DNA from 3 places in the Allobosea sp. GW821-FHT09G06 genome. Region 3 is predicted to be linked to each of the others. Evidence: predicted binding sites of a transcription regulator. Region 3 holds the regulator's gene; each other region holds the start of a gene.

Region 1 (10,196 bases), on a different contig from region 3:
AGCTTGCAAAGACGACTTGAGTTCCCTGCCTCTCCCAGCGAGATTGCGGGGACGCTTCGTCGGGGACGCCTTCATGCAGTGGGAAGATTACCGCCAGTCCGAAAATCTCGAGGACAGGCGCGGCAGCGGCGGCGGTTTCGCCGGCATGCCCGGCGGGCGCGGCGGCGTCGGCATCGGCACGATGGTGGTGCTGGGCCTGCTCGGCTGGGCGCTCGGCATCGACCCGCGCCTGCTCATCGGCGGAGCCGAACTGATCGGCGGCATCGGCGGGCGCCCGCAGACGCAGGAGACACGCCGCTCCTCCGGCCCGCCGCAGGACGAGATGGGCCGTTTCGTCTCGGCCGTGCTGGCGCAGAACGAGGATATCTGGTCGAAGATCCTGCCGCAGCAGGCCAATATCCGCTACCAGCCGCCGCGCCTCGTGCTGTTCTCGGGCGTCGACCGCTCGGGCTGCGGCACGGCGCAGGCGGCAATGGGGCCATTCTATTGCCCGGCCGACAAGAAGGTCTATCTCGACACCTCCTTCTTCCAGGAGATGCAGCGTAAGCTCGGCGGCGGCGGCGACTTCGCCTATGCCTATGTCGTCGGCCACGAGGTCGGCCACCACATCCAGAACCTGCTCGGCATCCTGCCCAAGGCCAACCAGCTGCGCGAGCGCTCCTCGGAGCGCGACGCGAATGCGATCTCGGTCAGGATCGAATTGCAGGCGGACTGCTTCGCCGGCGTCTGGGCCAATAACATTCAGGCGATGGGCCGGCTCGACCAGGGCGATATCGAGGAAGCGCTGCGCTCGGCTGCGGCGATCGGCGACGACAAGCTGCAGCAGGCCTCGCAGGGCGTGGTCGTGCCCGATTCCTTCACGCACGGCTCGTCCGCCCAGCGCACGAAATGGTTCAATGTCGGCTTCCAGTCCGGCTCGATGCAGCGCTGCGACACGTTCCGGAACCCGGTCTAGGGCGGCACGCGCTCTGTCTTTCGTCGAGATGGGCCCTGCCGCATAAATTACAGGAGACCTCTCATGTGCCGTTTGCTGATCGCCGCGGTGCTGCTTGCCGCCGGCGCAACCATGATGGCGCCGGCTGCGTCCGCATCCTCCGTGAGCGAGGCGCTTCCGGCGGCGACCGCCGGGCAGCTCGACGGACAGCCGATAGCCTTCACCGCCAGCGCCGCCAGGCGCGAGCGGATGATGACCATCCAGCAGAACATGGAAGAGCAGCGGCGCTTTGGCCGCAGCGGAGGGCGCGGCTACGGCGGCGGCTACTACAATCGCGGTTACGATCGGGATCCCAACTACCGGCGGCGTCCCGGCAACCTGCCGCCTTACGGCTATCGCCGTCCTCATTCCAACCGGTGGTAATCGGGCAAGCTCGCAAAACAGAAAGGGCCCGAACAGGGCCCGCGACGTTCACATGCTGCGCGGAGGGCTGCATCCAGCCCTCCGCTTCGTTTTCATGGAGCCTTCAGCTCCAGAATCCTTCCTGATGCACGCGAGGCGAGAACGTATCCTCGTCCTCTTGCTGTTCCTCGCGTTTGTCCTCTTCGCGCTCGGCTTCAAACGCTGAACAGGAATCGTGCCGGTCAAGCATGGGTCTCTCCTTTCGAAGGTCTGAGGGAGGTGCTTTGGGCAACCGTCAACATATGAACTTATGCTGCATTGCACAAGTTCCGATGCGAAACGCGATCTGCCATGCGCCCGAAGCATGACCAGCCGATGACAATAAGGAGGGTGCGAACGGCTTAGCCGGCCCGTTCCCGCAGGACCGGCAACCGCAGCGGTGCCCGGTCGATTCGGCCGGCCGCTGCCGCCGCGCGGAGCATGACGAGGCCGGGCCCAAGGCCACGCCCGCCCAAGGAGAAAGCCAGCCGCTCGCGCAGGGATGCGGCAATCCCGCTTGCCGGAATCAGGGCCGGCTTCGCCGCCGCGACCAGCAGATGGCGCTCCACGGCCTGCACCCAATGGGCCTGCGGCACGTCGCCGGCATCGAACAGGACGATACGCTCGCCCCGCGCACCGGCCGCGCCATCGCGCCAAGCGCTGCCATTGCCCGCGCGCAGATAACGGGCGCCCGTCGCATCAGCGGCGCGCTCGGTCTCGGGCGAATCGATGGTGTCGACGATCACCGCATGGCCGAGAAAGCCCTCCGCCACCGCCGGGATGAGGACGGCAAGGGTCGCTGCGAGCGCCTGCTGGGAACCATCGCTGCGGATCACGGCTGTGAGCATGAGCGAAATCCTATGCCGCAACGCAGCATGCCACAATCCCGCCACTTGCCTTTTGTTCTCTATATGTTCACTCTACGTGAGACCAGAATGCGTCGATTCCCGGCGCGCGACCCGGTTCGAAACCATGCCCCAGGCCAGACCCACCTCACGGCCCTTCCCGGCAGCCCAGCCCCTGCGGCGGGCGGACAGGGAGCCGAGTGTTTCCGCTCCGATCGTCGCGCCGGCTGACCCTATGGCCTATGCCGGCCACCGCATCGATCCCGACAGGCGGCGCGGGCGCGGCGCCACGATCAATCCGGGCGGACGCTACGAGACGGAGCAGCGCGTCACCGAGGATGACGGCTGGGGCTCGCTGGAGGAGCTGCCGCCGTTCTCGACCGAGATCGCCTATGAGAAGGCGCGCACCATCATCACGCGCAACGACTCGCCGGACATCTCCTTCGACCGTTCGATCAATCCTTATCGCGGCTGCGAGCATGGCTGCGTCTACTGCTTCGCCCGGCCGAGCCATGCCTATCTCGGCCTGTCGCCCGGGCTCGACTTCGAGAGCAAGCTGACGGCCAAGCCGGATGCGGCGGCGCTGCTGGAGAAGGAGCTCTCATCGCCCTCCTACCAGCCGCGCACCATCGCGATCGGCACCAATACCGATGCCTATCAGCCGATCGAGAAGAAGCTCCGGATCATGCGGCAGATCCTGGAGGTGCTGGCCAAGTTCAACCATCCCGTCGGCATCGTCACGAAATCGGCGCTGGTCCAGCGCGACATCGATATCCTCGCGCCGATGGCGGAAAAGGGGCTGGTCAAGGTCGCGCTCTCGGTGACGACGCTCGATCCCAAGACCGCACGCGGCATGGAACCGCGCGCCGCCTCCCCCGCCAAACGCCTCGAGACGATCCGCAAGCTCTCGGAGGCCGGCATCCCGGTCACGGTGCTGGTCGCGCCGATCATCCCGGCTATCAACGAGCACGAGATCGAGCGCATCCTCGATTCGGCCAAGGCGGCGGGCGCCCAGGAGGCCGGCTATGTCCTGCTCAGGCTGCCGCTCGAGGTCCGCGACATCGTGCAGGAATGGCTGCTGACGCATCATCCCGACAAGCTCCGGCATGTGATGTCGCTGATCCGCTCGACGCGCGGCGGCAAGGACTACGATTCGCAATGGGGCCAGCGCATGGTCGGCTCCGGCCCCTATGCCTGGATGATCGGGCGGCGCTTCGAGATGGCGGCCGAGCGCATCGGCTTCAATACAACCCGGCGCCGGCTGCGGACGGATCTCTTCGTGAAGCCGGAGAAGGAGAAGGCGCAGCTGAGCTTGTTTTGAGGCGCTGGGTCAGCCGTCATTCTCGGGCGCAGCGAAGCGCAGACCCGAGAATCTCCTTCACCAGATGGCTGCCGCAGATCAATCAACCGCAGGAACCCCTCTCCTGTAAGAATAGGGGTTGGGGTGAGGTGTAGGCCTCTCGACCAGTGAAGCGCTCGCCTTTCCGCTGCCGCGGTCAGGTCACAACCACAGTGTCCAACGGCCTACCCCTCACCCTGCCCTCTTCCTCCGGGAGAGGGTTCCCCGCGGTTCCAGCATCTATTGGGTCGGGTAAGAGCATGGCAGTGGAGCGCGCTCCCGCCGCTCTGGCCCAACGTCCCTGCCTGCTGCATAACCCCGCCATGCCCGCCGATTTCCACCGCGAGACCTCCGCCATCGCCAACGGCTTTTGGCCGCTCGCCGGGATCGACGAGGTCGGGCGCGGCCCGCTGGCCGGGCCGGTCGTTGCGGCGGCCGTGATCCTCGATCCCGCCCGGGTGCCTCACGGACTCGACGATTCGAAGAAGCTGCCGGCGGCGATTCGCGAGGAGCTCTTCGGGGAGATCATGGAGCGGGCGCTGGCCGTTTCCGTCGCCAGCGTGACGGCGGTCGAGATCGACGCCATCAATATCCGCCAAGCGACGCTGCTCGCGATGCGCCGGGCCGTGGCCGCGCTGCCGCTCGCGCCGCGGCATGTACTGGTCGATGGCAACGACCCGCCGCAATTCGATTGCTCCTGCGAGGCGATCATCCAAGGCGACGGGCAGGTCGCCTCGATCGCCGCGGCCTCGATCGTCGCCAAGGTGATGCGCGACCGGATGATGGCGCGGCTCTCGCAGCGCTATCCGGCCTATGGCTTCTCCGGCCATGTCGGCTATGGCACGCCGCAGCATCGCAAGGCGATCCTCGCGCACGGCCCCTGCCCCGAGCACCGCTATTCCTTCGCGCCGGTGAAAGGCGTCTGGTTCCGGTAGCCGGCGCATTTGTTCACGCGTCATTCTCGGGCGGAGCGCAGCGCAGACCCGGGAATCTCCGCCAGGAAGAGGCCCCGGAGCCTCGGTGCCAGAGATGCTCGGGGCACGCCGTAGCATGACGGCCAGCTCTGGCCGAAAGGGAAGCCGACCGCCCCGCCAACCTGCCGTAACGGCAGGTCCAGACGTTAACCGCCGTTTACGAATTTCCCTTGATTCCCAATAGGCTAGGCAAATTTTGCAGCCCCAGAATGGGACGCATTTTTTTCAAAGCGGAAACCCGACCTTTACCCTGTCTGACCAATATCGCCCTCGTTGAAGTTGCGTAACGGTCTTGGCGTCATGGGTATCTCGCGTACCGGGACCGCCAGTGCTCCCGTCCGGATTCAGGTTTCGCGTACCGGACGGCCTGCACTGGGGGCTCGGATGAAGGCCAAGGGCCTTCCCGAACAAATCGGCATCCCTCGGGAGCTGCCGCTGGATCAGGTCCTCGTCGGCGATTGCATCGCCGCGATGAACGCCCTGCCACCGGCGAGCGTCGACCTGATCTTCGCCGATCCTCCCTATAATCTCCAGCTCGGCGGCGATCTGCGCCGGCCCGACGACAGCCTCGTCGATGCCGTCGACGACGACTGGGACAAGTTCGCCTCCTTCTCCGATTACGACCGCTTCACCCGCGACTGGCTGTCGGCCGCGCGGCGCATCCTGAAGCCGGACGGGGCGCTGTGGGTGATCGGCAGCTATCACAACATCTTCCGCGTCGGCGCGACGCTGCAGGATCTCGGCTTCTGGATGCTGAACGACATCGTCTGGCGCAAGGCCAATCCGATGCCGAATTTCCGTGGCCGGCGCTTCACCAATGCGCATGAGACGCTGATCTGGGCGGCGCGGGGCGAAGCTTCCAAATACACCTTCCATTACGAAGCGCTGAAGGGCGGCAATGACGACCTGCAGATGCGCTCGGACTGGTATCTGCCGCTCTGCACCGGCGACGAACGCCTGAAGGACGAAAACGGCACCAAGGTTCATCCGACGCAGAAGCCGGAAGCCCTGCTCGCCCGCGTGCTGCTCTCGGCCTCGAATCCCGGCGACGTGATCCTCGATCCGTTCTTCGGCACGGGCACGACCGGCGCCGTCGCCAAGGCGCTGGGCCGCCGCTTCATCGGGCTCGAGCGCGATCCGGTTTATGCCAAGGCGGCGCGCGAGCGCATTGCCGCGGTGACGCCGCTGGCGCCGGAAGCCTTCTCGACCGCGCCCTCAAAGCGCAGCGAGCCTCGCGTGCCCTTCCTCAGCCTGGTCGAGGCCGGGCTGGTGAAGGCCGGCGAGACCGTCCATGACGAGAAGCGCCGCTACAAGGCCACCGTGCGCGCCGATGGCACGCTGCTGCTCGGCCCCGCGGTCGGCTCGATCCACAAGGTCGGCGCGCTGGCGCAGGGCCTGCCGGCCTGCAACGGCTGGACCTTCTGGCATGTCGAGCGAGAGGGTGGGCTGACCGTCCTTGACACCCTGCGTGGCGAGATCCGGGCGCAGATGGCCGCGGTCTGAGCCGCCGGGCGCAGGCGCCCGGCCCTTCCGTCATTCGTTCAGAGGATGCGCGCCCGCCGCCCGCGAGCGCATGCTCGCCCGTATGACATAGAGGGCGGCAGCATGGCGACGATCCTCAAGAACGGCTCCCGTGGCCCCGAGGTCAAGGCGCTCCAGGAAGCGCTGAACGCCAAGCTCAAACCGATACCCAAACTCGTGCCCGACGGACAGTTCGGCACCCTCACCCACAATGCGGTCCTCGCCTTCCAGCGCAAGAACTGGCTGGTCGAGGATGGCCAGGCGGGGCCGGCGACCCAGTCCTGCCTCTACGATACCGAGGCCTTCGCGCCGATCCTGCACAAGGTCCCCTTCATCGCGCAGCCGACCAACACGACCTGTTGGGCGACATCGACGGCGATGATGAAGAAATCGACCGTGCCGATCATCATCGCCAAGACGCCACCGGACATGATCGCCTCCGATGGCGGGCTGCTGAACTCCTCCGAAAGCGACCAGGCGATCGTCACCGGCCAGCGCTATGGCCGCGTCCACGGCCTGCGCTGCAATGCGCCGCAATCCTGGTCGGTCGAGCAGCTTCGGCAGGCGGTGTCGCGCGGGCCGTTGATGTTCGACATGCTCTGGCGCGTCGATGAATATACCGCCGGCCGCGGCAGTCCCGGCCATATGATCGTGATCGTCGGCATGCGCGGCGACGGCAATCCGGACGGCACCGGCACGACGCTGCGCATCCACGACCCCTGGCCGCCGAACCGCGGCAAGGTCTATTCGAAGGGCTATTTCAAATGGTCCGTCGAATTGCCGACGATGACCTATCGCGTCTTCGAGTTGTAGAGCCCGGCGCGCTCGACCACCTTCAGCATCAAGCTCGGCAACGGCTCGCCGGCGAGATCGGCGAGTCTGGTAAAGCGCATGCCTGCCGGGGCCTGCGTGCGCTCGGACACGCTGCCGGTGAACACGGTCAGTTCCAGCGGAAAATGCGTGAAGACATGGCGGACCGGCTCCGCAACCTGCGTCCAACGCAGTGGCAACGGCGCGTCCTGCGCCGCGCCGTCGAGTTCGTAATCGGCCCGCCATTCGCTGGTCGGCACCTCGGCCATGCCGCCGAGCAGGCCCTTGGCCGGCCGGGTGCGGAGCAGGATGGCGCCATCCTGCCGGGTGAGCACGAAGGCCGCGCCATAGCGCGTGACGCCGGCCTTCTTCTTCGCCTTGCACGGAAAGCTCTCCTGCGTTCCGGCGATCCGCGCCCGGCAGGGCTCGCGCCAGGGGCAGAGGCCGCAGGCCGGATTGCGCGGCGTGCAGATGGTGGCACCGAGATCCATCAACGCCTGAGCGAAATCACCCGGCCGGCCGTGCGGCAGCAGCGCCAGCACCTTCTCGCGAATCAAAGGCCGGGCGCCGGGCAGTTCATCCTCGATGGCGAAGAGCCGGCTCATGACGCGCTCGACATTGCCGTCGACCGCCGCCGCCGGCCGGTCGAAGGCGATCGCGGCAACCGCACCGGCCGTATAGGCGCCGATGCCCGGAAGAGCGCGCAAGCCCTCCTCCGTATCGGGAAAGCGGCCGCGATGGCCCTCCATCACCGCCTTGGCGCAGGCGTGGAGATTGCGGGCGCGGGAATAATAGCCGAGCCCGGCCCAGGCCTGCATGACATCCTCGGACGGCGCCTCGGCGAGAGCCTTCACCGTCGGGAAGCGGGTCATGAAGCGCTCGTAATAGGGCTTCACGGCCGTGACGGTTGTCTGCTGCAGCATGATCTCGGAGGCCCAGACCCGGTAGGGATCAGGCCGTTCGCCCGCGCTCGCACGCCAGGGCAGCGCCCGGCGATGACGGTCGTACCAGGCGAGAAGGTCGGCGGCGCGGGCCTCTGGGTTCATGAGGCCGATGTAGCCCGAGAGGCCGGCGATGCGGAAGGGCGGGGATCACCGAGCACCGTCCTAACGTCCGTGCGCTAAGCGTCCATTCCGGATGACGAAGCTCAGGAGGTTTGCATAGCCACGCGCATCATCGATCGCGCGATGCGTGTGCTCGACATCGCCGAGCCATTCGGTGGGATAATTCCCGACATCGCATTCCCAATGCCCCCGCCCCGTGCTGCCCGCGACCATGGACATCAGGCACAGAGGCGCATGAAAAAACAGGCGATCGGAGACCCATGGGCCTTCCAGCAGCGGGCGTCCGGTAAAGCGCCGCAGGCAAAAATCGAACCATGGCCCATCGAGGCTGACCGGGTGCGCGGCAAAGATCGGCTTGCCATCGAATGATCTCACCCAATCGACGAAACGTCCGACTACAGTGGCTGCGGGTTCGGCGTTGCTGGTGGCAGCTGCCCAGGCTTCCGGATGCCTCTGCCAAAAAGCCATGGTGCCGGGATCGCGACCTGCGCCGTCCAGCGGCTCCAGAACGGCCTCGAATTCACCGAGAATGCTGCCGCTGGCCGAGACGGCGACGGAGCCGAACGAGAGCATCGAGTTTGCACCGGGCGTCGGCCCGTCGAATTCGCAATCTGTGACGACGTAAAACGGTGCCATCGCAGTTCCCGCTGTCCTTCAAGCCTCTGAAACGGTCCTCTGTATAGAGCTTCGCCAACCCACCGCCAGCGGCGGCAAGCAACTTGCGGGCAGCCGGCCGCGCCCCCACAATGCAGCCATGTCCGCCAAACCTCTCGCAGAGCTGATCGACGACTGCATCGCGCCCGCGCTCGCCGCTCAGGGCTTCGCGGGGCGCGCCATCGTCTCGCTCTGGCCGGAGATCGTCGGCGAGCGGCTGGCGGCGCGCTCGCGGCCCCTCAAGATCGACTGGCCCCGGCGACGGCCGGCGCCGGGCGAGGCCTCCGAGCCGGCGACGATGGTGGTGCGGGTCGAGAGCGCCTTCGCGCTGGAGATGCAGCATCTCGGGCCATTGCTGGTCGAGCGCGTCAACACGCATCTCGGCTGGCGGGCCGTCGGCAAGCTCGTGCTCAAGCAGGGGCCGGTGGCGGCGCCCGTCGTTGCCAAGCCGGTGCCCAAGCTCGACAGCGAGACGGTGGCGCGCGTCGAGGCGCAGGTTTCGGGCGTCGTCGACGAGGGTCTGCGCGAGGCGCTGGCGAAGCTCGGCCGGGCCGTGGCATTGCGCGCGAAAACGCAAGGCGATGACACGGCTTCGTGAGCGGAGCGGTGCGCGGCACGATGCGCTCTTGCCACAATCGCGATGGCCTCTATAGCTCCAACCGATTTCGACCTTTCCGAGGATATCTCACGATGACGAACAGGCGACAGCTCCTGACCGGCGCAGCCGGCATCGCCGCTGCCGCGCTCGCCGGCGGCACCGCCGCGCGGGCCCAGACCAAGCTGCCCGATGCCGGCCCGCTGGGCGACGTCTGGCTCGGCTCCGCCGACGCCAAGGTCAGCATCGTCGAATATGCGTCGCTGACCTGCTCGCATTGCGCGACCTTCCATTCCGCGACCTGGCCGGAACTGAAGAAGAAGTACATCGACACCGGCAAGGTGCGCTTCAACCTGCGCGAGTTCCCGCTGGATCCGCTGGCCACCGCCGGCTTCATGCTGGCCCGCTGCAACGGCAACGACAAATATTACCCGATGACGGACCTGCTCTTCGCGCAGCAGCGCAACTGGGCCTTCACCGACAAGCCGGTCGATGCGCTCTCCGCGCTGGTGAAGCAGGCCGGTTTCACACAGGAATCGTTTGAAGCCTGCTTGAAACGCCAGGATATCTATGACGCCGTCACCGTGGTGAAGGATGGCGGGGCCAAGGCTGGCGTGGATTCGACGCCGACCTTTTTCATCAACGGGCAGAAGCGTTCCGGTGCGCTCACGATCGCCGAATTCGACAAGATCCTGGAGCCGCTCCTCGGCAATTGAGGCGGCGTGCGATGCACATTCCCTTCTCCCCTCGGGGGAGAAGGAGTCTGCGAAGCAGACGGATGAGGGCAGGCTCGCGCTGCCCTGCCCTTCCCTCATCCGACCCGGCTCCGCCGGGCCACCTTCTTCCCCGAGGGGAGAAGGAAGAAAGCTGGCGCGCCTATGCATCTGACGCGCCTCAAGCTCGCCGGCTTCAAGACCTTCGTCGAGCCGACGGAGTTCCGGATCGAGCCGGGGCTGACCGGCGTCGTCGGCCCCAATGGCTGCGGCAAGTCCAATCTCGTCGAAGCCCTGCGCTGGGTG
Region 2 (10,196 bases), on a different contig from region 3:
AGCCGGCCGCGCCGGCGCGGCCGAGGGACGAGGCGCTTCGGAAACGGTCACTGCAGCACGATCAGTTGGTGGGCTTCGGGGCCGGCTGAGCCGGCTTGGCGCCGGGCTTGGCGGCGTCCGGCTTATTGGCGTCGCCCGCATTCGGCACGAAGAAGCCCTGCACGCGCCCACCCCGGTTCTCAACATTCGCGACGCCGGTGGTGGTGTTGTAGATCAGCTTCTCGCCGCGGGTGATGTTCGGCCCGTCATTGAGGGCCACGTTGCCGGTCATGATGACGACGTTGTTGGCCCGGTCGAACTCGGCATTGTCGGAGGTCGCGGCTTGCGTCTTCGAGACCACGGTGACCGGCCCCTTGCACAGGATGCGCTTGATCGAGCTGTCATTGCCCTGCCCTGCCGCGCCCGTCGCCACGGGAGCCGGGGCTGGGGCCGGGGTCGCCGGGCGGCCGGCGGTTCCGCCCGGGCCACCGCGGCCTTCGTAGAGCACGGTCATGATCGTGCAGCGAACCGTCGTCTCGCCCTGCACGGCTACGACATTGCCGGAGAAGACCGCCTTGTTCTCCTTGTCGAGCACATCGAGCTTGTCGGCGTCGATCTTGATCGGTTCCTTGCTGTCGCCGCCGAGCCCGCCCAGCGCCGAGGAGGCGCCGCGCGCCTTGGCGGGCGCCGCCTGCGCGAAAGCCGCCTGGGGCGCACCGATGAGCGCGAAACCCGCTACAAGGAGCAGCGCGGCGTCACGGGCATGCGCGAAACGGAGCATCTGGCCAACCTTGGTCATGTCACTGTCTCTTCCCATTCCCGGCGTCGCCTGCCGGCACCCCATCCGCAGGGGGAACCCGATTCGCGTTCAGCAGTTCCGGCATCGGAGTGCTGCCCTCGCGTTCGGGGCCGGCGAGCGTACCTGCTGGCGCGTTCCGGATGAAGACCCGCACCCGCCCTTCGAAAGCGATCAACTCGCCATTGTTCTTCACGTCAAGTGTGTCGGCATCGACGGTGGTCTCGCCGAGGCTGACCTTGACGGGCTCCTTCGAGACCACGGTGCCGGCCTTGAAGTCGACATCTGCGGTCTTCATCTGCATGTCGTGGCCGTTCTCGGTGCGGATCTTGACGTCGTCGACGAGGCGCAGCTTTTCCTTCTGCGTGTCGAACAAGCCCGTCTTCGCATTCACCGTCACCCAGCCCTCGCGCTCCATCTGGATGCGCGCCGTCAGGGTCTGCAGCTCGACCTGAGTCGGGTTCTTGATCTCCTGGAAGGCGTTCACGGCCGTGACCTGATAGGGCCGGTTGTCCTTGCGATAGCCGGAGAGCTTCGGCGTCTCCATCTTGACCTTGCCGCCGGTGATGCCGACGGAACTGACCGAGACATTGGCCAGCTTGCCGCCGAGCGGCGAGAGGAAGGGCACCACGACCAACGCCAGCACCAGGACCACTGAAGCGACGGGAATCAGGCGGCGCAGGAGATGCACCAACCGCGTATGGCGACGCGCCGCGCCAAAGGCCGCGCGCCGACGCAGCGCCTGCGCGGACAGCCCCGCCGCCGGGTCGTTGAAGGTCATTGCCAAAGTCATGCCCCGCGCAATGGCAGCCGCTCACGGCATTTTCGTGTCACGGGACGGGCCGCATCGCGCCCTCGCGCGGCTCGTCCAGAGGGGCAGGCGCACCACCGCGCGCCTCACCCGCGCGCAGACTGACGCAAGAAGCCTTAGAAATTGTCAAGTGTGGGCGAAGATATCCGTCTCGTCCCAGCCCGCGAGATCGAGCTCCGCGCGGTAGGGCAGGAACTGGAAACAGGCCTGTGCAAGATGCCGGCGCCCCTCGCGCGCAAGCATCGTCTCCAGCTTCTCGTGCAGGCCATGAAGGTGCAGCACGTCGGAGGCGGCATAGGCGAGCTGCGCCTCGCTCAGCGTGTCGGCACCCCAGTCGGACGATTGCTGCTGCTTCGACAATTCGACACCGAGCAGCTCGCGCACGAGATCCTTGAGCCCGTGCCGGTCGGTATAGGTGCGGGTGAGCTTCGAAGCGATCTTGGTGCAATAGACCGGCGCGGTGACCACGCCGAAGGCATGCTTGAGCACGGCGACATCGAAACGGGCGAAGTGGAAGAGCTTCAGCACCGCCGGATCCTCGAGCAGGCGGATCAGGTTCTTCGGCCGCTCGCCGCCCTTCGGGATCTGCACGACGTCCGCGGTGCCGTCTCCACGCGACAGCTGGACGACGCAGAGCCGGTCCCGATGCGGATTGAGGCCGAGCGTCTCGGTATCGATCGCGACGCTCGCCCCGGCCTCATAGCCGTCCGGCAGGTCGCCGCGATGAAAGCGGATGGTCATGCTCGAAACCTCACTGGGGCCGCGCGAACGCGCCCTTCGACTGCACTTCACGAAACGGGAAACGACAGGCCGCGTGCCGACAGCGACGCGCGTCCCGCAGCTAACGGCCAGCCCCGTCCCGTTCAAGCCCTTTCTGAGCCGGAATAAACTCTTATGCGCCTCATTAACCCTTTATTCACCATAGGCTTCAACCCGGCGGCCGGCTGTGCGACAACCGACCATCGGAGTTCGCCGGATGTCCATGACCCGCCTTTTCAGCGATTTCGACGGCCGCATCGGATTGCGGGCGTTCTGGATCGGCAGCCTCGCGGTCGCGCTGACGCTGTTCGCCATCCAGCGCATCGTGCCGCTCCTGGCGGATCGCCAGGACACATTGACTGTCATCGCCTTCGCCAACGCCTTCGCCCTGTTTCCCTGGGCGGCACTGGCCGCCAAACGCGCGAACGACCGTGGCAGCACACCGCTTTTCGGTATCCTGCTGATCTGTGCCATCGTGCTGCCGGAGCAGCTCCGGCCCTTCCTGTCGATCGGCTGGCGCCCGTCGCTCGAGGCGATCTCGACCATGGCCTGGATCGTCGCCATCATCGATCTCGGGTTGCTGCCGTCGGCAGCGGAACAAGATGGGGTTGCGGCTCAGCCGGTCGGTGCTAAAGCGGCGGAATGAGCGCCGCACCGACATCCCCCGCCCCTGCCCTCCGCTTCGACCCCACCGACCCCGTCGCCCTGACGCAGGCCCTGGTCCGCTGCCCCTCGGTCACGCCCGAGGAAGGCGGAGCGCTCGCCCTGCTCGCCGCCGTGCTATCGGCCGAGGGCTACGTGGTCGAGCGCCCGGTCTTCAGCGAGCCGGGCACGCCCGATGTCGAGAATCTCTATGCCCGGATCGGCAGTACCGCTCCCGTCTTCGTGATCGCCGGCCATACCGATGTCGTGCCCGTCGGCGATGCAGCCGCCTGGACGCGCGAGCCCTTCGGCGCGACCATCGAGAACGGCACGCTCTACGGACGTGGCGCCTGCGACATGAAGGGCGGGCTCGCCGCCATGGTTTCGGCCGCGATCCGCTACCGGCGCGACAACCCGGATGCGCCCGGCTCGATCGCCTTCCTGGTTACCGGCGACGAGGAAGGCCCTTCGGTCAACGGCACGGTGAAGCTTCTGGCCTGGGCGCATGAGCGCGGCGAGCGCTTCGACCATTGCATCCTCGGCGAGCCAACCAATCCAGCCACGATGAGCGATATGGTCAAGATCGGCCGGCGAGGCTCGCTGACCGGCAGGCTGACCGTGCAGGGCACGCAGGGCCATGTCGGCTATCCCCATCTCGCCGACAATCCGATCCGCGGCATGGTGCGCCTGCTCGCCGCCCTCGACGCCACGCCGCTCGATGGCGGAACGCAGCATTTCGACCCGAGCAATCTCGAAGTGACGACGCTCGATGTCGGCAATCCCGCGACCAACGTCATCCCGGCGCAGGCGAAGGCGGCCTTCAATATCCGCTTCAACGACACCTGGACGCCGGAGACGCTCACCGCCGAGCTGGAACGGCGCCTGCGCGAGGCCGCCGGCAACCAGGTGCGCTATACGCTCGACGTCCAGCCGACCAATGCCGTCGCCTTCCTGACCGAGCCCGGCCCCTTCGTCGCGCTCGTCACTGAGGCCGTCGAGGCCGAGACCGGCAAGCGCCCGGCCCTGTCGACCACGGGCGGCACCTCCGACGCGCGCTTCATCAAGAACTACTGCCGCGTCGTCGAGTACGGCGTCGTCGGCAAGACGATGCACCAGATCGACGAATGCGTTGCCGTTGCCGACCTCGTCTCGCTCCAGCGGATCACGCATCGTTTACTCGCCAGCTATTTTGCGACGCAGCATCCGGCTTGACGCCTCGGAACAAGGGTCCATTATCTCCGTTAGACGAAAGTCTAACACCGCAGATAATGGAGACCGTGATGAGGCTGGCAGCCGATGACGTCGCGCGTTCGCTGCGCGGCTCCTGGCACCTGATGACCCGCGGGGCCGAGGCCCTGCCGGAGCTCGACCTGACCAGGGACGGGTTCTGGCGCTCCTTCCTCGCCTTCGCGCTGATGCTGCCGGCGACGATCGCCATCCTTGCAGCGGCGCGTCTGACTGCGGGGCTGCCGAACAGCGCCGGGCTCTTCGCCGCACCGACGCTGGCGCTGTCGGTCATCGCGGCTCTCGCGCTGACGGTCCTGGCAGTGCCGGCCCTGCTGATCGCGCTCCGCCCGGAGCTCGCGCAGACGCCGCGCTTCACCAGCTTCGTCATCGCCTGGAACTGGGCAGGCATCGTCTCGGCCAGCCTGATGGCCATCCCGGCGACGATCTTCGCCATCGGCTGGGCTCCGCCCGCACTGGCGATCATGCAGTCGCTCTTCTTCGCCGCGATCGTGCTGCGGCTGCGCTATTGCGTGGCGCGCGCCGTCTTCGGGCCGGAGAGCCGCGGCATTGCCATGATGCTGGTCGTCGCCAGCGTGATGCTCGACTACGGCGTCACCCGGCTGTTCGGGCTGTTCTGAGGCGCCTGAGGCTCAGCCCGGCTGTTCGACATAGTCGACGCCGGCGAGATAGAGCCCGCAGGACGGCGCCAAAGCCGCGCATTGCGAGCGGTCGCGCGCCGCCAACACCTTGCCGACCTTGTTCTCCGGCCAGCGGCCCATCCCGACCATCTTCAGGCAGCCGACGATCGAACGGACCTGATGGTGCAGGAAGGAACGGGCGTGGACATAGACCACGATCTCGGAGCCCTCGCGGCGGACATCGCAGCGGTCGAGCGTGCGGATCGGGCTGTTGGCCTGACATTCGGCGGCGCGGAAGGTGGTGAAATCGTGCTGGCCGAGCAGAGCCTTGGCCGCGCGGTCCATCGCCTCGTGATCGAGCTTGACCGGCACATGCCAGACCCGGTCGCGATCCAGCGCCGGCTGGGCCCGGCGATCGAGGATGCGGTAAACATAGTAGCGACGCCGCGCCGAAATGCGGGCATCGAAATCATCGGGCACCAATTCGGCGCTGAGGACAGCGACCGGAAGCCGCTTCAGCCGGGCATTGGTCGCGTCGCGCACGACATCGGTGCGCCACTCCTTGTCGATATCGACATGGGCCACCTGATGGGTGGCGTGGACGCCGGCATCGGTCCGGCCCGCGCAATGCAAACGGACGGGATGGCCGCAGAAGGCCTCGACCGCCTCCTCGACGCTCTGCTGCACGGACGGGCCGTTGAGCTGGCGCTGCCAGCCCGAGAACGGCGTGCCGTCGTATTCGATAACGAGCTTGTAGCGCGGCATCAGAGCTTGGCACCGGCTCCGAGCCGGGCGCCGCGCAGGAACTCGGCCCCGCTCATCGGAGCCTTGCCGGCGCGCTGGACCTGCAGCAGCTTCACCGCGCCTACGGCGCAAGCAACGGTGCCCTCGTCGTCGAGCAGCGTGCCCGGCTCGGCGGCGCCGCCGGCGCGGGCCGTGCGGAGAATCTTCAGACGCTCCGGCCCCTTGCCGAGATCGATCTCGGCGAAGGCGCCCGGGAAGGGCGAGAGACCGCGCACGAGGTCATGAACCTGCTGCGCCGGCAGGGCCCAGCTCAGCTTCGCCTCGGCATTGGTGATCTTGCTGGCATAGGTCACGCCTTCCTCAGGCTGCGGCGTGAACTGCAGGCCGCCGCGGCCGAGCGCCGCGAGCGCGCGCACCATCAGGTCGGCGCCGAGGAGGCTCAACTGGTCATGAAGCTCACCGGCCGTCATGTCCGGGCCGATGGTCAGGTTCTCGACCATGGCGACAGGGCCGGTATCGAGGCCAGCTTCCATCTTCATCACGCAGACGCCGCTCTCTGCATCGCCTGCCATGATCGCGCGCTGGATCGGGGCGGCGCCGCGCCAGCGCGGCAGCAGCGAGGCATGGAGGTTGAGGCAGCCCAGCTCGGGCAGATCGAGGATCGCCTGAGGCAGGATCATGCCGTAAGCGACGACGACCGCGACATCGGCCTGATGCGAGGCGATGATCTCGGCCTGTTCCGGCGTCTTCAGTGTTTTCGGCGTGAAGACCGGGATGCCGAAGCGTTCTGCCGCGCGATGCACCGGCGACGGCTTCAATTCGAGGCCGCGGCCAGCCTGGGCCGGAGCGCGGGTGTAGCAGGAGACGACCTCGTGGCCCTGGCCGACGATCTCGGTCAGCACCGGCACGGCGAAATCCGGCGTGCCCATGAAGATGACGCGCAAACTCATACGCTCGACCTTACCTTGGCCCGGCTCGACACCGGGAAGAACAGAACAGCCCTCATCCTGAGGAGCAGCCTTAAGGCTGCGTCTCGAAGGATGATCCAGTCGCCTCCTGAAGCATCCTTCGAGACGCCGCGTGCCGCGGCTCCTCAGGATGAGGGCTCAGACAACGACCGCTCGTTACGCAGCCCGCTCGCGCTTGGCCGACTTGGCGAATTTCTTGGTGACGCGCTCGCGCTTCAAACGCGAGAGATGGTCGATGAAGAGCACGCCGTTGAGATGGTCGATCTCGTGTTGCAGGCAGGTCGCGAGCAGGCCGTCGGCGGCGATCTCCTGCGTCTTGCCGTCGAGATCCATATAGCGAACCTTCACCTCGGCCGGGCGCTCGACCTCCTCGTAATATTCGGGGATCGAGAGGCAGCCTTCCTCATAGGCGCTGAACTCCTCCGAAGACCAGGTGACCTCCGGGTTGATGAAGACCTGCGGCTTCCTGGGCTCGGGCTCCTCGCCTTCCTTCGCCTCGGGCTTCGACAGGTCGATCGTCACCACGCGCAGCGGCACGCCGATCTGGATCGCCGCGAGCCCGATGCCGGGCGCGTCGTACATCGTCTCGAACATGTCCGCGACCAAGGTCCTGATCTCGGGCGTGATCGCCTCGACCGGCTTCGAGACGAGGCGAAGCTGGGCGTCAGGCAGGATGACGAGCGGGCGAATGGCCATGGGATTCCAAGGGAAAAGATCTGTTGAACCCGGGACATAAGCATTTGTGGGAGAGCGGTCAAACTGTTCCGCTTTCGTTCGCTATTCCCCATCGAATCGGCTAGGCTCCCGCGCATGAACGAGATCGCCTTCACCTTGCTGGAGCGCCCGATAACCTGGGCCGAGGTCATCATCGGCTTCGGGGCCCTGAGCCTTGTGCTGCTGATGCTGGCTGTCATCGCCGGCTGGCGTGGCGGCAAGAGCCGCGCGATCGAGGCTGCGATGGCGACTGAGCGCGCCCGCGAGATGGACGACAAGGTCGCGGAGATGAACCGGCAGCAGGCAGAGCTCGCCGGCCGGATGCAGTCGATGGCCGAGATCCTCTCGACAAGGCAGGGCGACCTCGCGCGACTTGTCGCCGACCGCATGGACGGGTTGAGCCACAAGGTCGGGCAAGGACTGGAACGGAACGTCCAGCAGACCACCGAGAGCCTCGGCAAGCTGCAGGAGCGGCTGGCGGTGATCGACTCAGCCCAGAAGAACCTGACGGACCTCACCTCGGAGGTCGTGACGCTCCGCGATGTGCTCGCCAACAAGCAGGCGCGCGGCGCCTATGGCCAGGGCCGGATGGAGGCGATCATCCGCGACGGCCTGCCCGCCGCCTTCTTCGCTTTCCAACCCCAGCTCTCGAACGGCAAGCGGCCGGACTGTCTCGTTACCCTCCCTGGCGATGGGCGCGGCCTCGTCATCGATGCCAAGTTCCCGCTGGAGAGCTTCACGCTGCTGCGCGAGGCACGCGGCGACGAGGCTAGGAAGGCCGCCGGCCAGCGCGTGCGCAGCGATGTCGGCGTGCATGTGAAGGATATCGCCGAGCGCTACTTCCTGCCGGGCGAGACGCAGGACCTGGCGCTGCTCTTCGTGCCGTCGGAATCGATCTATGCCGATCTGCACGAGCATTTCGACGATGTCGTGCAGCGGGCGCACCGGGCGCGCATCATGATCGTCTCGCCCTCGCTGCTGGCGTTGGCGATCCAGCTGATGCAGTCGCTGGTGCGCGATGCGCGGATGCGCGAAGAGGCGCAGGTCATCCAGACCGAGGTCGGCAAGCTGCTCGACGATGTGCGCCGTCTCGGCGAGCGCGTCGACAAGCTCGACAATCATTTCCGGCAGGCGCAGGACGATGTCGGCCAGATCAAGACCTCGGCCGGCAAGGTGACGAGCCGTGCCGAGAAGATCGGCGCGCTCGATTTCGACGACGAGAAGAGCGAGCCGAAACTACCCTTCGCCAAGGGTCTGGAGCTGAAGCGCGCCGCCGAATAGCGGCCTCACGCTCCCCTTCCGAGAACAGCAATCATAGATTGCCATCAGCAATAATATACAACCCTAAGCATAATTCAGACCTCCGGTTGCGGCAGCGCAACTCATGCGTGCCAGCCCCCCGCTTTCCGTTAGAGCAACCTTAAGAATTCTCTGAAAATTTCAGGAGAAATCGCAGCCCAAATACAGTCGCCTGTCATGATTCGAACCGGACGAGCCCGACGATTGCCTGAAAAATAGGCATGCCTGAATAGACCCTCACCACTCTCCTCATCATCGCGGCCTCTTCCCGGAAAGTTCATCATGGCCCTGAGCATCAAGACCAAGCTGGCGGGCGCGCTCGTCGCTCTGACTCTCTGCGTCCTCGTCGTCGGCGCCTGTGGTTTCATGGCCCTTCGATCCGTCACGCAGCGCATCGATGAAGTGGTCCAGAACAACGTCATCCCGATGGAGCAGTTGCGGACCGTCAGCGATATGTATGCGGTCAACATCGTCGACACGATCTGGAAGGCACAGAGCAACCAGATCACCTGGACGAGCGCGCTGAAGAGCGTTCAGGACGCGGTGGGGAACATCGACAAGGGCTGGAAGGCCTATTTGCCCAGCATCACGGCCGCCGACGAGAGGCAGCTTGCCGAGCAGGCGACGGTGCTGATGAAGACCGGCGATGCCGCCGTCGCCAAGCTGATCGGTATCCTGAAGGAGCGTGACGAGAGCGCGCTGCGCATGTTCGCCACAGACGAACTCTACAAGGCGATCGATCCGATCTCGGCCGAGCTCGGGGAGCTGACCTCACTGCAGCTCTCACAGGCGCGCAGCCAGGGCCAGGAAGCCCAATCCACCGCCGGTTCCGCGAGCGTCCTGCTGCTGGTCGCCGCGGGCGGCGCCTTGCTGGTCGCAGCCCTGGCGCTGGCCTTCGTCATCGGTGGCATCGTGCGCCCGCTTGCCGGCATGACTGACGCGATGAAGCGCCTCGCCGGCGGTGAGCAGGATGTCACGGTGCCCAGCATCGGACGGCGTGACGAGATCGGCGACATGGCCGGGGCGCTGCAGATCTTCCAGGATAATGCGGCGCGTGTGCGGGCGCTCGAGGAACAGGAGCGCGCCGCTGCGGCCGCGCGCCTTGCCCGTGCACAATCGATGGAAGCGGTCGTTTCGGATGTCTCCGAGGTCGTTGCAGCGGCCGCGGCCGGCGATTTCTCGGCACGGCTCCAGATCGACGACGGCGACGAGCAGATGCAGCGACTGGTCGCCGGCATCAACGAGATCAACCGGGTCGTCGACGGCGCCACGACCGAATTCGCAGACATTCTCCAGGCGATCGCGGGCGGTGACCTGACGCGCCAGATCGGAACCGGCTATCGCGGCCGCTTCGCCGATCTCAAGGGTGCGATCAACGAGACGGTGGATCGCCTTTCGGCGACGGTCGCGACGATCCAGACCACCTCGGCCGATGTCGGGCTCGCAGCCCGCGAGATCAGCATGGGCGCCGACGATTTGTCGAAGCGCACCGAGGAGCAGGCCTCCTCGCTGGAGCAGACCGCCGCCACGACCGAGGAGCTCGCAGCCTCGGTCAAGGCCTCGGCCCAGGCTTCCCGTTCGGCGGCAACCGCGGCCGATGAGGCGGCGAGCGCCGCACG
Region 3 (10,196 bases):
GCCTGCTGCCGCCGCCGGGGCCGGCGCGGGCGGGCGGCTATGATTTCGGCCGCGACGCCTTCTTCCGCGGGATCGGCGCCGTCGGCAGCGTTTCCGGCAAGATTGCCCTAGTGCCGGCGCCTTATCCGATGCCGACGCGCTTAGCGATCGACGTGATGATCGACCGCGCCCGCAACGCCCTGACCAAACGCATCGCCGAGGTCGGGGGCGGGCAGGGCGGGGCCATCGCCGCCGCCCTCGTCACCGGCAAGCGCGGCCTGATCACCGAGGCCACCAATAATGACCTGCGTGCCGCCGGCATCTACCACATCGTCTCGATCTCCGGCCTGCATATGGTCCTCGCCGCCGGCACGATCTTCTGGCTGGTGCGCGCGCTGCTCGCCCTGTCGCAGACGGTTGCGCTGCACTGGCCGGTCAAGAAGCTCGCCGCGGTCGCGGCCATGATCGGCGCGACCGCCTATTGCGTCTTCTCGGGCAGCGATGTCGCGACCGAACGCTCGCTGATCATGACGCTGGTCATGCTCGGCGCGATCCTGGTCGATCGCGCGGCGCTGAGCATGCGCAATCTCGCGCTTGCCGCGATGATCGTTCTGCTGCGCGAGCCGGAAGCGCTGCTCGGGCCGAGCTTCCAGATGTCCTTCGGTGCGGTTGCGGCGCTGATCGCCTTCGCCGAGCGCTGGGAGAGACGAGACCGCAGCGAGCCGCCATCGGCATTGCCCTGGCCGCTCGGGCCGATCTGGACGGCGGCGCTCGGCATCCTCGTCACCACCATGCTGGCGACCGCCGCGACCGCTCCCTTCGGAGCCTATCATTTCCAGACCTTCAACCCCTTCGGCCTGCTCGGCAACGCCATGGCGCTGCCTTTCGTCTCGCTCTTCGTGATGCCGGCGGCCGTGTTCGGCGTACTCGCCTATCCGTTCGGGCTGGACTGGCCGGCCTGGGCCCTGATGGGGCTTGCCTCCGACGTCGTGCTCAAGGTGGCGCATTGGGTCGCGACCATCGATCATTCCACCGTGACGGTCGCGGCCTTCGGCTCAGGCGTGCTGGCCTGTTTCGCTGTGGCTTTGCTCTGGCTGACGCTCTGGACCACGGCCTGGCGCTGGTTGGCGGCCGTGCCGCTCATCCTCGGCGTTGCCATAGCCGGCAAGCCGGAGCGGCCCGAGATCCTGATCGAGCGCGACGGCTCGGGGCTGGCCGTGCGCGGCCCGGACGGGCGCCTCGCGATCGCGGGCAAGCCCAGCCGCTTCGTCCTGCAGCAATGGCTTGCCGCCGATGGCGACAGCCGCTCGCCCGAAGATCCTACGCTGCGTACCGGCGTCAGCTGCGACCGGTTGGGGTGTGTCGCGCAGACAGCCGACAAGCGCACGATCTCATATACGCGCGAGCGCCTCGCCATCATCGAGGATTGCCTGCGCGCCGACCTCGTCGTCACCGCCATCCCATGGAGCGGGGCTTGCAAGGCCAGGCTGGTCGAGCGCATGGCGCTATCACGCGATGGCGCGACCTCGCTCTACCGGACGGCATACGGGTGGAGCCGCCACATCTCGGAGCCAAATGCCGCCGAACGCCCCTGGAGCCGCCGGCGCGAGCCGCGCCCGGCGGTGTCGGCAACACCGTCGGCCAGTCAGCCGGCAACGGCGCAGCCTGCATCAGCCTCCGACAGTGAGGCCGATGCCGATGTCGAGCGCCTTCAGTAACGCCGCATCAGGTTGACGAGGCGGCCCTGGATCTTGACCCGGTCGGGACCGAGCACGCGGGTCTCGTAAGCCGGATTTGCGGCTTCGAGCGCGATCGAGGAACCACGCTTGCGCAGGCGCTTCAGCGTCGCTTCCTCGTCGTCGATGAGAGCCACGACGATGTCGCCGGTATTGGCCGTGTCCTGCCTGCGGATGACGACCGTATCGCCGTCGAGAATGCCGGCCTCGACCATCGAATCGCCGCGCACTTCCAGCGCGTAATGCTCGCCGGAGCCGAGCATGTCGGGCGGCAGCGAGACGGTGTGGCTGCGGCTCTGGATCGCCGAGATCGGCGTGCCCGCCGCGATGCGACCCATGACGGGAATGGCGATGGAATGCCGGCTGTCGTCCTCGACGGCTGTGGGCCGAGGCTTGGCGACGCTCGGTTGCGCACCGAGACCACCCTGCACGACGGCCGGGCTGAAGCGTGGACGCGGCTGCGGCGCGCCGAGCCCGTCCGGCATCTTGATGACCTCAAGCGCGCGCGCCCGGTTCGGCAGGCGGCGGATGAAGCCCCGCTCTTCCAGCGCCATGATCAGGCGGTGAATGCCGGATTTCGAGCGCAGGTCGAGCGCATCCTTCATCTCGTCGAAGGAGGGCGGCACACCGCTCTCGCGCAAGCGTTCCTGGATGAAGCGCAGGAGTTCGTGTTGCTTGCGTGTCAGCATGGTCGCCGCCAGCCCCTCAATGCGCAGATTCGAAACAAAGCACGAACACCATACGCGTTCTGCTTGTGTTCTGCAAGCTGCTACCGCAAGGGCAGGATATGGCAGGTATCGCCCTTCTTCGCCGGGGCGGCATGGGCCGGACGGATTGTCAACGCTTGCGCCCGTGCCAGCGTGCCGAGCATCGAGGAATCCTGCCGGTCGAAGGGCGTCGCGACCCAGCCTTCGGGCGTCAGCGTGAGCTCCGAGCGCAGGTAGTCCTCGCGCTCGTCGTTGCCTGGCATGTCGCGGCCGAGAATTGCGGGGATGCTGCGGTCGCGATCGGCATCCGAGATGCCGAGCAGCGCCTCGATCAAGGGCAGCACGAAAAGATGGCCGCAGACGATCGAGGAGACCGGATTGCCCGGCAGTCCGACCACGACCATCCGGCCGAGGCGCCCGGTCATCATCGGCTTGCCCGGCCGCATCGCGATCTTCCAGAAGCCGAGGGTCATGCCGGCGCGCGTCAGCGCTTCCTGCACGAGGTCATGCGCGCCGACCGAGGCGCCGCCCAGCGTGATCAGCACATCGGCATCGGCCTCGCGTGCCTGCGCGATCTTGGCTGCAAGGTCGGTATGATCGTCGCGGGCAATGCCGAGATCGATGACAGTGCCACCGGCCTTCTCGACCAAGGCGGCGAGCGAAAACGAGTTCGAAGCGACGATCTGGTCGCGGCCGACCGGTTCGCCCGGCGCCACCAATTCATCGCCGGTGGCGAGGATCGCGACGCGCGGCTTGCGCCGGACGGGCAAAGTCGGATGCCCCATCGCGGCGGCAAGCCCGAGCGCCGCGCTGTCGAGCACGCGGCCGGCTTGCAGCAGCACGTCGCCTTCGTGGAAATCCAGTCCCGCCGCGCGGAGGAACTTGCCCTTGGCCGGGGGGATGCGGACGCGGATCACCGGGCCGCCGACGCCGTCAGCGTCTTCCTGCATCAGGATGGTATCGGCTCCATCAGGCATCGGAGCGCCCGTGAAGATGCGCACGGCCTGTCCCGGCCCGACCGATCCGTCGAAAGCCCGGCCGGCGGCGGATTCGCCGATGACCGAGAGCGAGACGCCTTCCGCCATCTCGTCGCCGCGCACGGCGTATCCGTCCATGGCGGAATTCGCGAAGGGCGGCTGTGTCCGGAGCGCCTTGACCTCGCCGGCGAGCACCCGCCAGGCGCATTGCGCCAGCGGCAGGGTTTCTGCTCCCGTCGGCCCCGGAATGCTGTCGAGCAGCGCCTTGCGCGCGACGGGGACCGGAGTGAGCGCCATCAGCTAGCTTTTGCCTCGTAATCGCCGGACTGGCCGCCGGATTTGTGCAGCAAGCGGATGTTCTCGATCCGCATCGCCCGGTCGACGGCCTTGACCATGTCGTAGACGGTGAGACAGGCGACCGAGACGGCGGTGAGCGCCTCCATCTCGACGCCGGTCTGGCCCTTCATCTTGACTTCCGCGCGCACGCGCACGCCCGGCAAGGCCTCGTCGATGGCGAGATCGACGGCGATCTTGCTCAGCAGCAGCGGATGGCAGAGCGGGATCAATTCATGCGTGCGCTTCGCCGCCATGATGCCGGCGAGGCGCGCGGTGCCGAGAACGTCGCCCTTCCTGGCGTTGCCGTCACGCACGATCGCGATCGTCTCCGGCGCCATGACGACCTGGCCTTCGGCGACCGCGATGCGGGTCGTCTCGGCCTTGCCGCCGACATCGACCATATGCGCCTGGCCTTGCGCGTCGAGATGGCTGAGCCGGCTCACGCCGCGACGGCCTTGCCGGTGAGCAGCGCCTGCGTCGCGGCGGTGACGTCGGCCTGCCGCATCAGGCTCTCGCCGACGAGGAAGGTATTCACGCCGATCCGGTTGAGCCGGGCGATGTCGGGGTGGGTGAAGATGCCGCTCTCGCTGATGACGATCCGATCAGCCGGCACGCGCGGCGCCAATCGCTCGGTCACGGCGAGATCGACATTGAAGCTGCGCAGGTCGCGGTTGTTGATGCCGAGCAGGCGGCTTTCGAGCTTGAGCGCCCGGTCGAGCTCGGCATCGTCATGGACCTCGACGAGGACATCCATGCCGAGCTCGCGCGCGGTCTCGTTCAATGCCCTGGCGGTGGCGTCGTCGACGCCGGCCATGATGATCAGGATGCAATCGGCGCCCCAGGCGCGAGCCTCGTAGACCTGATAGGGCTCGTAGAGGAAATCCTTGCGCAAGGCCGGCAGGCCGGCGGCCTCGCGCGCTGCGGTCAGGAAGTCCGGCTGGCCCTGGAAGGAGGGCGCGTCGGTCAGCACCGAGAGACAGGCCGCACCGCCGGCCGCATAGGCGCGGGCGAGCGAGGGCGGATCGAAATCGGCGCGGATCAGGCCCTTGGACGGGCTCGCCTTCTTGATTTCTGCGATCAGGGCCGGCGTGCCCTGCGCGAGCTTGCTTGCGAGCGCGTCAGCAAAGCCGCGCGGCTTGCTGGCCGCGCGCGCCCGGCGCTCGATCTCGGCCTGCGAAACCGCGGCCTTGGCCGCCGCGATCTCCTGGCGCTTATAGGCTTCGATCTTGGCGAGGATATCGGTCATGCCGGCCTCACGCGTTCGAGGCTTTGACGAGCGCGGCGAGCACCGCCTTGGCCTTGCCGGAATCGAGCGCGACCGTGGCCTGGGCGAAGCCGTCCTTCAAATCCTTGGCCTTGCCGGCGACGAGCAGCGCGGCAGCCGCATTGAAGGCGGCGATGTCGCGGAAGCCGGTCTTTTCGCCGGCGAGCACGGCATTCAGCGCCGCCGCGTTTTCCTCGGGCGTGCCGCCGCGCAGGACCTCGGGCTTGGCGGGCTGGAGGCCGACATCGGCCGGGCTGATCGAGAAGCTCTCGATCTTGCCGTTCTCCAGCGAGACGACGCGGGTCGGCCCTGTCGTGGTGATCTCGTCGAGACCGTCCGAGCCGTGCACGGCCCAGACGCGGGTCGAGCCGAAAGAGGCGAGCACCTTGGCCATCGGCTCCAGCCAGGTCTCGGAGAAGGCGCCGATGAGCTGGCGCTTGGCGCCGGCCGGATTGGAGAGCGGGCCGAGCAGGTTGAAGATCGTGCGCGTGCCGAGCTCGGTGCGCACCGGCGCGACATGGCGCATCGAGGCGTGATGCGTCGGCGCGAACATGAAGCCGACGCCGGCCTCGCGGATGCAATGCTCGGTCGCAGCCGGATCGAGCCCGACCTTGACGCCGAGCGCGGTCAGCACGTCGGCGGCGCCGGAGCGCGAGGAGGCGGCGCGATTGCCATGCTTGGCGACCGGCACGCCGCAGGCCGCGGTGATGATCGAGGCCAGCGTCGAGACATTGTAGGAGCCGGAGGAATCGCCGCCGGTGCCGACGATGTCGATCGCCTCGGGCGGCGCCTTCACGGGCAGCATCTTGCCGCGCATGGCGCCGACCGCGCCGGCGATCTCGTCGATCGTCTCGCCGCGCACGCGCAGCGCCATCAGGAAGGCGGCTGATTGTGCGTTGGTCACTTCGCCCGACAGGATGGTGTCGAAGGCGTCGCGCGCTTCCTCGCGGGAGAGCGTCGCGCCGGTCGCGACCTTGGCGATGAAGGGTTTGAAATCGTCCATGGGAACTCTGCGGAATCAGGCTGAAAGGGTCAGGGCGGAGGCTTCGCGTTCGCTCTGCCATCGCTCCGCGAGATCGAGGAAATTCCGCAGGATCGTCGCGCCATGCTCGGAGGCGATGCTCTCCGGGTGGAACTGGACGCCGTGGACCGGCAGCTCCCGGTGCGAGAGTGCCATGATCAGGCCGTCATCGCTCTCCGCCTCGATCTCGAAGACATCCGGGCAGGAGGCGCGCTCGACCACGAGCGAATGATAGCGCGTCGCCTGCAATGGCCCGTTGATGCCGCGGAACAGGCCGCGCGCCCGGTGGCGGATCGGCGAGACCTTGCCATGCATCGGCAATGGCGCGCGCACGACCTGGCCGCCGAAGGCCTGGCCCATCGCCTGCAGGCCGAGGCAGACACCGAAGATCGGCTTCCTGCCCGCGCCTTCGCGGATCAGGTTCAGGCAGATTCCGGCCTCGTTCGGCGTGCAGGGGCCGGGCGAGAGCACGATCGCATCGTGATCGCCGGCGAGCGCCTCGTCGACGGTGAGCGCGTCGTTACGCCAGACATCGACCTCGGCGCCCAGGCCACCGATGAGGTGGACCAGGTTCCAGGTGAAGCTGTCGTAGTTGTCGATCAACAGAACGCGCATGGCCGAACCCGTGAATGCGGGTTGAGGTCATGCACGCTCTGAGGCGGGGTGGTCAAGTTTCGCGCGGGCTGCGCGGATCAGACGACCGGCGGATTCAACCGCGCGAAACCGGCCTGCCGCCGGTAGGGGAAATACGGATAGGGCGCGGTGCGGACGCTTGCGGCATCGAGGCGCGCGACCTGCTCGGCCGTCAGGCTCCAGCCGACCGCGCCGAGATTGTCGCGCAATTGCTGCTCGTTGCGGGCGCCGATGATGACGGAGGAGACCGTCGGGCGCTGCAGCAGCCAGTTGATCGCGACCTGCGGCACGCTCTTGCCGGTCTCTCCGGCGACAGCATCGAGCACATCGACGATGGCGTAGAGCTGCTCGTTCTCGACCGGCGGGCCGAATTCGGCGGTTTCGTGCAGGCGGCTGCCGGCAGGCAGCGGCTGGCCGCGCCGGATCTTGCCGGTCAGGCGGCCCCAGCCGAGCGGGCTCCAGACCAGTGCGCCGACACCCTGATCGAGGCCAAGCGGCATCAGCTCCCATTCGTAGTCGCGCCCGACCAGCGAGTAATAGACCTGATGCGCGACATAGCGCGGCCAGCCATGGCGCTCGGCCGCAGCGAGCGACTTCATCAGTTCCCAGCCGGCAAAGTTCGAGACGCCGACATGGCGCAGCTTTCCGGCGCGGACGAGCATGTCGAGCGTCGAGAGAACCTCCTCGACCGGCGTGCCGGCATCGAAAGCGTGGAGTTGCAGCAGGTCGATATGGTCGGTGCCGAGCCGCCGCAGCGCGTCCTCGGTCGCCTTGATCAGGCGGCTGCGCGAGGAGCCGGCGTCATTGGGGCCGTCGCCCATCGGCAATGTGGTCTTGGTCGAGATCAGCACCTTGTCGCGCCGTCCCTTGATCGCCTCGCCCAGCACCTCCTCGGAGGCGCCGTTCGAATAGACATCGGCGGTGTCGAAGAGGTTGAGCCCCGCTTCGAGGCAGATATCGATCAGGCGGCGCGCTTCCCGGGCGTCGGTCGTGCCCCATGCGCTGAAGAGCGGTCCGGTTCCGCCGAAGGTGCCTGCGCCGAAGCTCAGGGCGGGGACCATCAGTCCCGAATGGCCCAAACGCCGATATTCCATGATTCATATCTCCAGTGGAGGTCGGAACATGGCGATGCGAAACCGGCGCGATTAGCCCGCCAGCGGGAACAGCATTCGTGAGTTCAAGTCATCGAGCCGACGAGAGCGGTGCTAGCCCCGCGCGCTGCGCGGCATGCCGGCAGTGCGCGGCTGAGCCAACCCTGGCGCGGTCTCGACGCCGAGCGCGGGCAGGGCCAGCGTGCGCTGGCCACGGAAATCGACATGGCAGACGATCAGCCCGCGCTCCTCGATATAGCTGAGCACGCGCCGCGCGCGGCTCGGCGAAGCGCTGCCATAGACCTCCGCGAGCTCGGCATCGCTGGGGCAGGGGCGGCCTTCGATCGCGGTGCGGGCGATATAGAGGAAGAGCCCTTGCAGGTCTTCCGGCAGCGTGCCGGAGGCTGCCACCGCCGTTTGCCAGCCCTCGCTTGTCGCGATGCTGTCGCTGACGCCGGCGCGCGCTACGGCGAGCCTGCGGCGGAACTCCTCGAGGCTCAGATGCGTGCGGCCAAGCCGGCGCATCCGGCAGCGCACGGTGAAATCCTGATAGAGCACGGCGACCTGTCGCGAGCGCGCCTCGGGATCGGCCATCAGTTCGCGCAGGATCTCGACCATGATCGCCTCGCGCTCGGCCGGCTCCAGCTCGATCTCGGGCTCGGGTTCCGGCTGCGGGGCAGGGCGGTAGTTCTCGATCCGGCGCAGCACCTCGGTCGGGTCGGGTTTGGGCCGCGGCGCCGGGCGGGCAGGCCGCGCCATCGGCAGCGGCTCGTCCTCGCCCCGCGTGAAGATAAGCTTGCCGGCATCCTCGGGTGCCTGCTCGGGAAGCGGCATCAGCCCCGGCGCGCTGCCGCGATCGACCGAGGAGACCGTGCCGATCCGGATCGGCAGCGGGCGCTTCGACAGGGCGGGGCCGAGCGCGACGAACTGGCCGCGTTCGAGATCGCGGAACATCTCGGCCTGGCGGCGGTCCATGCCGAGCAGGTCGGCGGCGCGCTGCATGTCGATATCGAGGAAGGTGCGGCCCATCAGGAAGTTGGAGGCTTCCGCCGCGACGTTCTTGGCGAGCTTGGCGAGGCGCTGCGTCGCGATGACGCCCGCTAGCCCGCGCTTGCGGCCACGGCACATCAGGTTGGTCATGGCGCCCAATGAAAGGCGGCGCGCCTCGTCCGAGGCCTCGCCCGCCATCACCGGCGCGAAGAGCTGGGCTTCGTCGACCACGATCAGCATCGGGAACCAGAGCGAGCGATCGACATCGAAGAGCCCGCCGAGGAAGGCGGCGGTGGCGCGCAATTGCTCGTCGGCTTCGAGGTTTTCGAGGTTCAGCACCACCGAGACGCGGTGCTGGCGCACGCGCAGGGCGACGCGCTGCAATTCGGCCTCGCCGCATTCGGCATCGACCACGACATGGCCGAACTGGTCGGCGAGCGAGACGAAGTCGCCTTCGGGGTCGATGATCGCCTGCTGCACCAGAGGCGCGCTCTGCTCCAGCAGGCGGCGCAGCAGATGCGATTTGCCCGAGCCGGAATTGCCCTGCACGAGCAGGCGCGTCGCCAGCAATTCGGCGAGATCGATCAGACCGGGCTCGCCGGTCCTTGTCGTTCCCATCTCGATTGCAGTGGTCATGCGGGCGATGAATCGTCGGGTTGGATCGGGCGCGGATGTGCGGCCGGCGCTTCTAGCACGGCCTTCCCTTCGCTGGGCGCAGGGCAGCCCTGCCTTCCACAGGCAATCGACCTCAGCGCGGGCAGCGCAGCGCACGCTCCTGTCGGACGATATCGGCGATCGCCCGGTGGTCGTTGGCCGAGAGCGGCAGGTCCTCGACATTATCGTACTGGCAGCCGGCATTGCCGAAGGCCGCGATCGCGCGTTTCGTCCGGAAGCAATAGCCCTGCGCCTTGTAGATCTCGTTGCGCGCGGTCCAGAGATCGGCACAGGCCTGAGGATTGGCGAAGGCCGGGCTCGCCAGCCCACCGGAGAGCAGGGCGGCCGCGAGAAGCGGGAAGCAAAGGCTGCGCATGGGGATATCTCCTGCTAGCGAGTCGCGAGCTTTGCGGAGCGGGCTTGCGAAGGCAACACGCGGGGCCTGACATGATGCCGTCGCAGCAGGCGGGTTCGCTGGCGGGAAGACTGACGGGCAGGGCGATGCAGTTCGGCTATTGCGAGCGGATCGATGGCAGCTTCTGGGCTGAGCCCCTGAACGCGGTGACCAATGCGGCCTTTCTCGTCGCCGCGCTGGCGGGATTCTGGCTGTGGCGCCGGCAGGGTGGGCGGGACGCAGTCACGCTCGTCCTAGTCGGGCTGGTCTTCGCCATCGGCATCGGCTCCTTCCTGTTCCACACCCTCCCGAATCGCTGGACGCTGCTGGCCGATGTCATACCGATCCAACTCTTCGCCTTCGGCTATTTCGCTTTCGCGCTGAGGCGCTTCCTGGGATTGTCCGTAGCTATCA

What was found. The regulator LexA, encoded in region 3, represses DNA repair genes until DNA is damaged. The targets are predictions, from matches to a motif close to TGTTCNNNNTGTGTTCNG.
Region 1: a site for LexA is predicted at 2,277-2,294, ahead of AC07NY_RS14110 (PA0069 family radical SAM protein). Genes of this name have one in related genera too.
Region 2: a site for LexA is predicted at 7,325-7,342, ahead of AC07NY_RS12565 (DNA recombination protein RmuC). Genes of this name have one in related genera too.

Annotation. Positions count from the first base shown of each region.
Region 1 is NZ_JBWKOI010000002.1:826,265-836,460, reverse strand. It holds gene ypfJ (KPN_02809 family neutral zinc metallopeptidase) at 74-955, shown strand; gene AC07NY_RS14125 (hypothetical protein) at 1,019-1,357, shown strand; gene AC07NY_RS14120 (hypothetical protein) at 1,461-1,586, opposite strand; gene AC07NY_RS14115 (hypothetical protein) at 1,738-2,223, opposite strand; gene AC07NY_RS14110 (PA0069 family radical SAM protein) at 2,456-3,541, shown strand; gene rnhB (ribonuclease HII) at 3,883-4,494, shown strand; gene AC07NY_RS14100 (site-specific DNA-methyltransferase) at 4,834-6,036, shown strand; gene AC07NY_RS14095 (papain-like cysteine protease family protein) at 6,139-6,867, shown strand; gene mutY (A/G-specific adenine glycosylase) at 6,846-7,910, opposite strand; gene AC07NY_RS14085 (DNA polymerase III subunit epsilon) at 7,971-8,564, opposite strand; gene AC07NY_RS14080 (DUF721 domain-containing protein) at 8,683-9,180, shown strand; gene AC07NY_RS14075 (DsbA family protein) at 9,273-9,893, shown strand; gene smc (chromosome segregation protein SMC) at 10,056-10,196, shown strand, end outside.
Region 2 is NZ_JBWKOI010000002.1:512,105-522,300, reverse strand. It holds gene lptB (LPS export ABC transporter ATP-binding protein) at 1-51, opposite strand, end outside; gene AC07NY_RS12610 (LptA/OstA family protein) at 62-778, opposite strand; gene lptC (LPS export ABC transporter periplasmic protein LptC) at 780-1,556, opposite strand; gene AC07NY_RS12600 (ribonuclease D) at 1,713-2,327, opposite strand; gene AC07NY_RS12595 (DUF805 domain-containing protein) at 2,563-2,991, shown strand; gene dapE (succinyl-diaminopimelate desuccinylase) at 2,988-4,199, shown strand; gene AC07NY_RS12585 (hypothetical protein) at 4,268-4,852, shown strand; gene truA (tRNA pseudouridine(38-40) synthase TruA) at 4,865-5,617, opposite strand; gene fmt (methionyl-tRNA formyltransferase) at 5,617-6,546, opposite strand; gene def (peptide deformylase) at 6,721-7,260, opposite strand; gene AC07NY_RS12565 (DNA recombination protein RmuC) at 7,375-8,559, shown strand; gene AC07NY_RS12560 (HAMP domain-containing methyl-accepting chemotaxis protein) at 8,860-10,196, shown strand, end outside.
Region 3 is NZ_JBWKOI010000004.1:165,519-175,714, forward strand. It holds gene AC07NY_RS20005 (ComEC/Rec2 family competence protein) at 1-1,697, shown strand, start outside; gene lexA (transcriptional repressor LexA) at 1,691-2,404, opposite strand; gene AC07NY_RS20015 (molybdopterin molybdotransferase MoeA) at 2,485-3,696, opposite strand; gene moaC (cyclic pyranopterin monophosphate synthase MoaC) at 3,696-4,178, opposite strand; gene trpC (indole-3-glycerol phosphate synthase TrpC) at 4,175-4,981, opposite strand; gene trpD (anthranilate phosphoribosyltransferase) at 4,989-6,002, opposite strand; gene AC07NY_RS20035 (anthranilate synthase component II) at 6,018-6,635, opposite strand; gene AC07NY_RS20040 (aldo/keto reductase) at 6,713-7,747, opposite strand; gene AC07NY_RS20045 (helicase HerA domain-containing protein) at 7,859-9,370, opposite strand; gene AC07NY_RS20050 (YARHG domain-containing protein) at 9,483-9,764, opposite strand; gene AC07NY_RS20055 (ceramidase domain-containing protein) at 9,836-10,196, shown strand, end outside.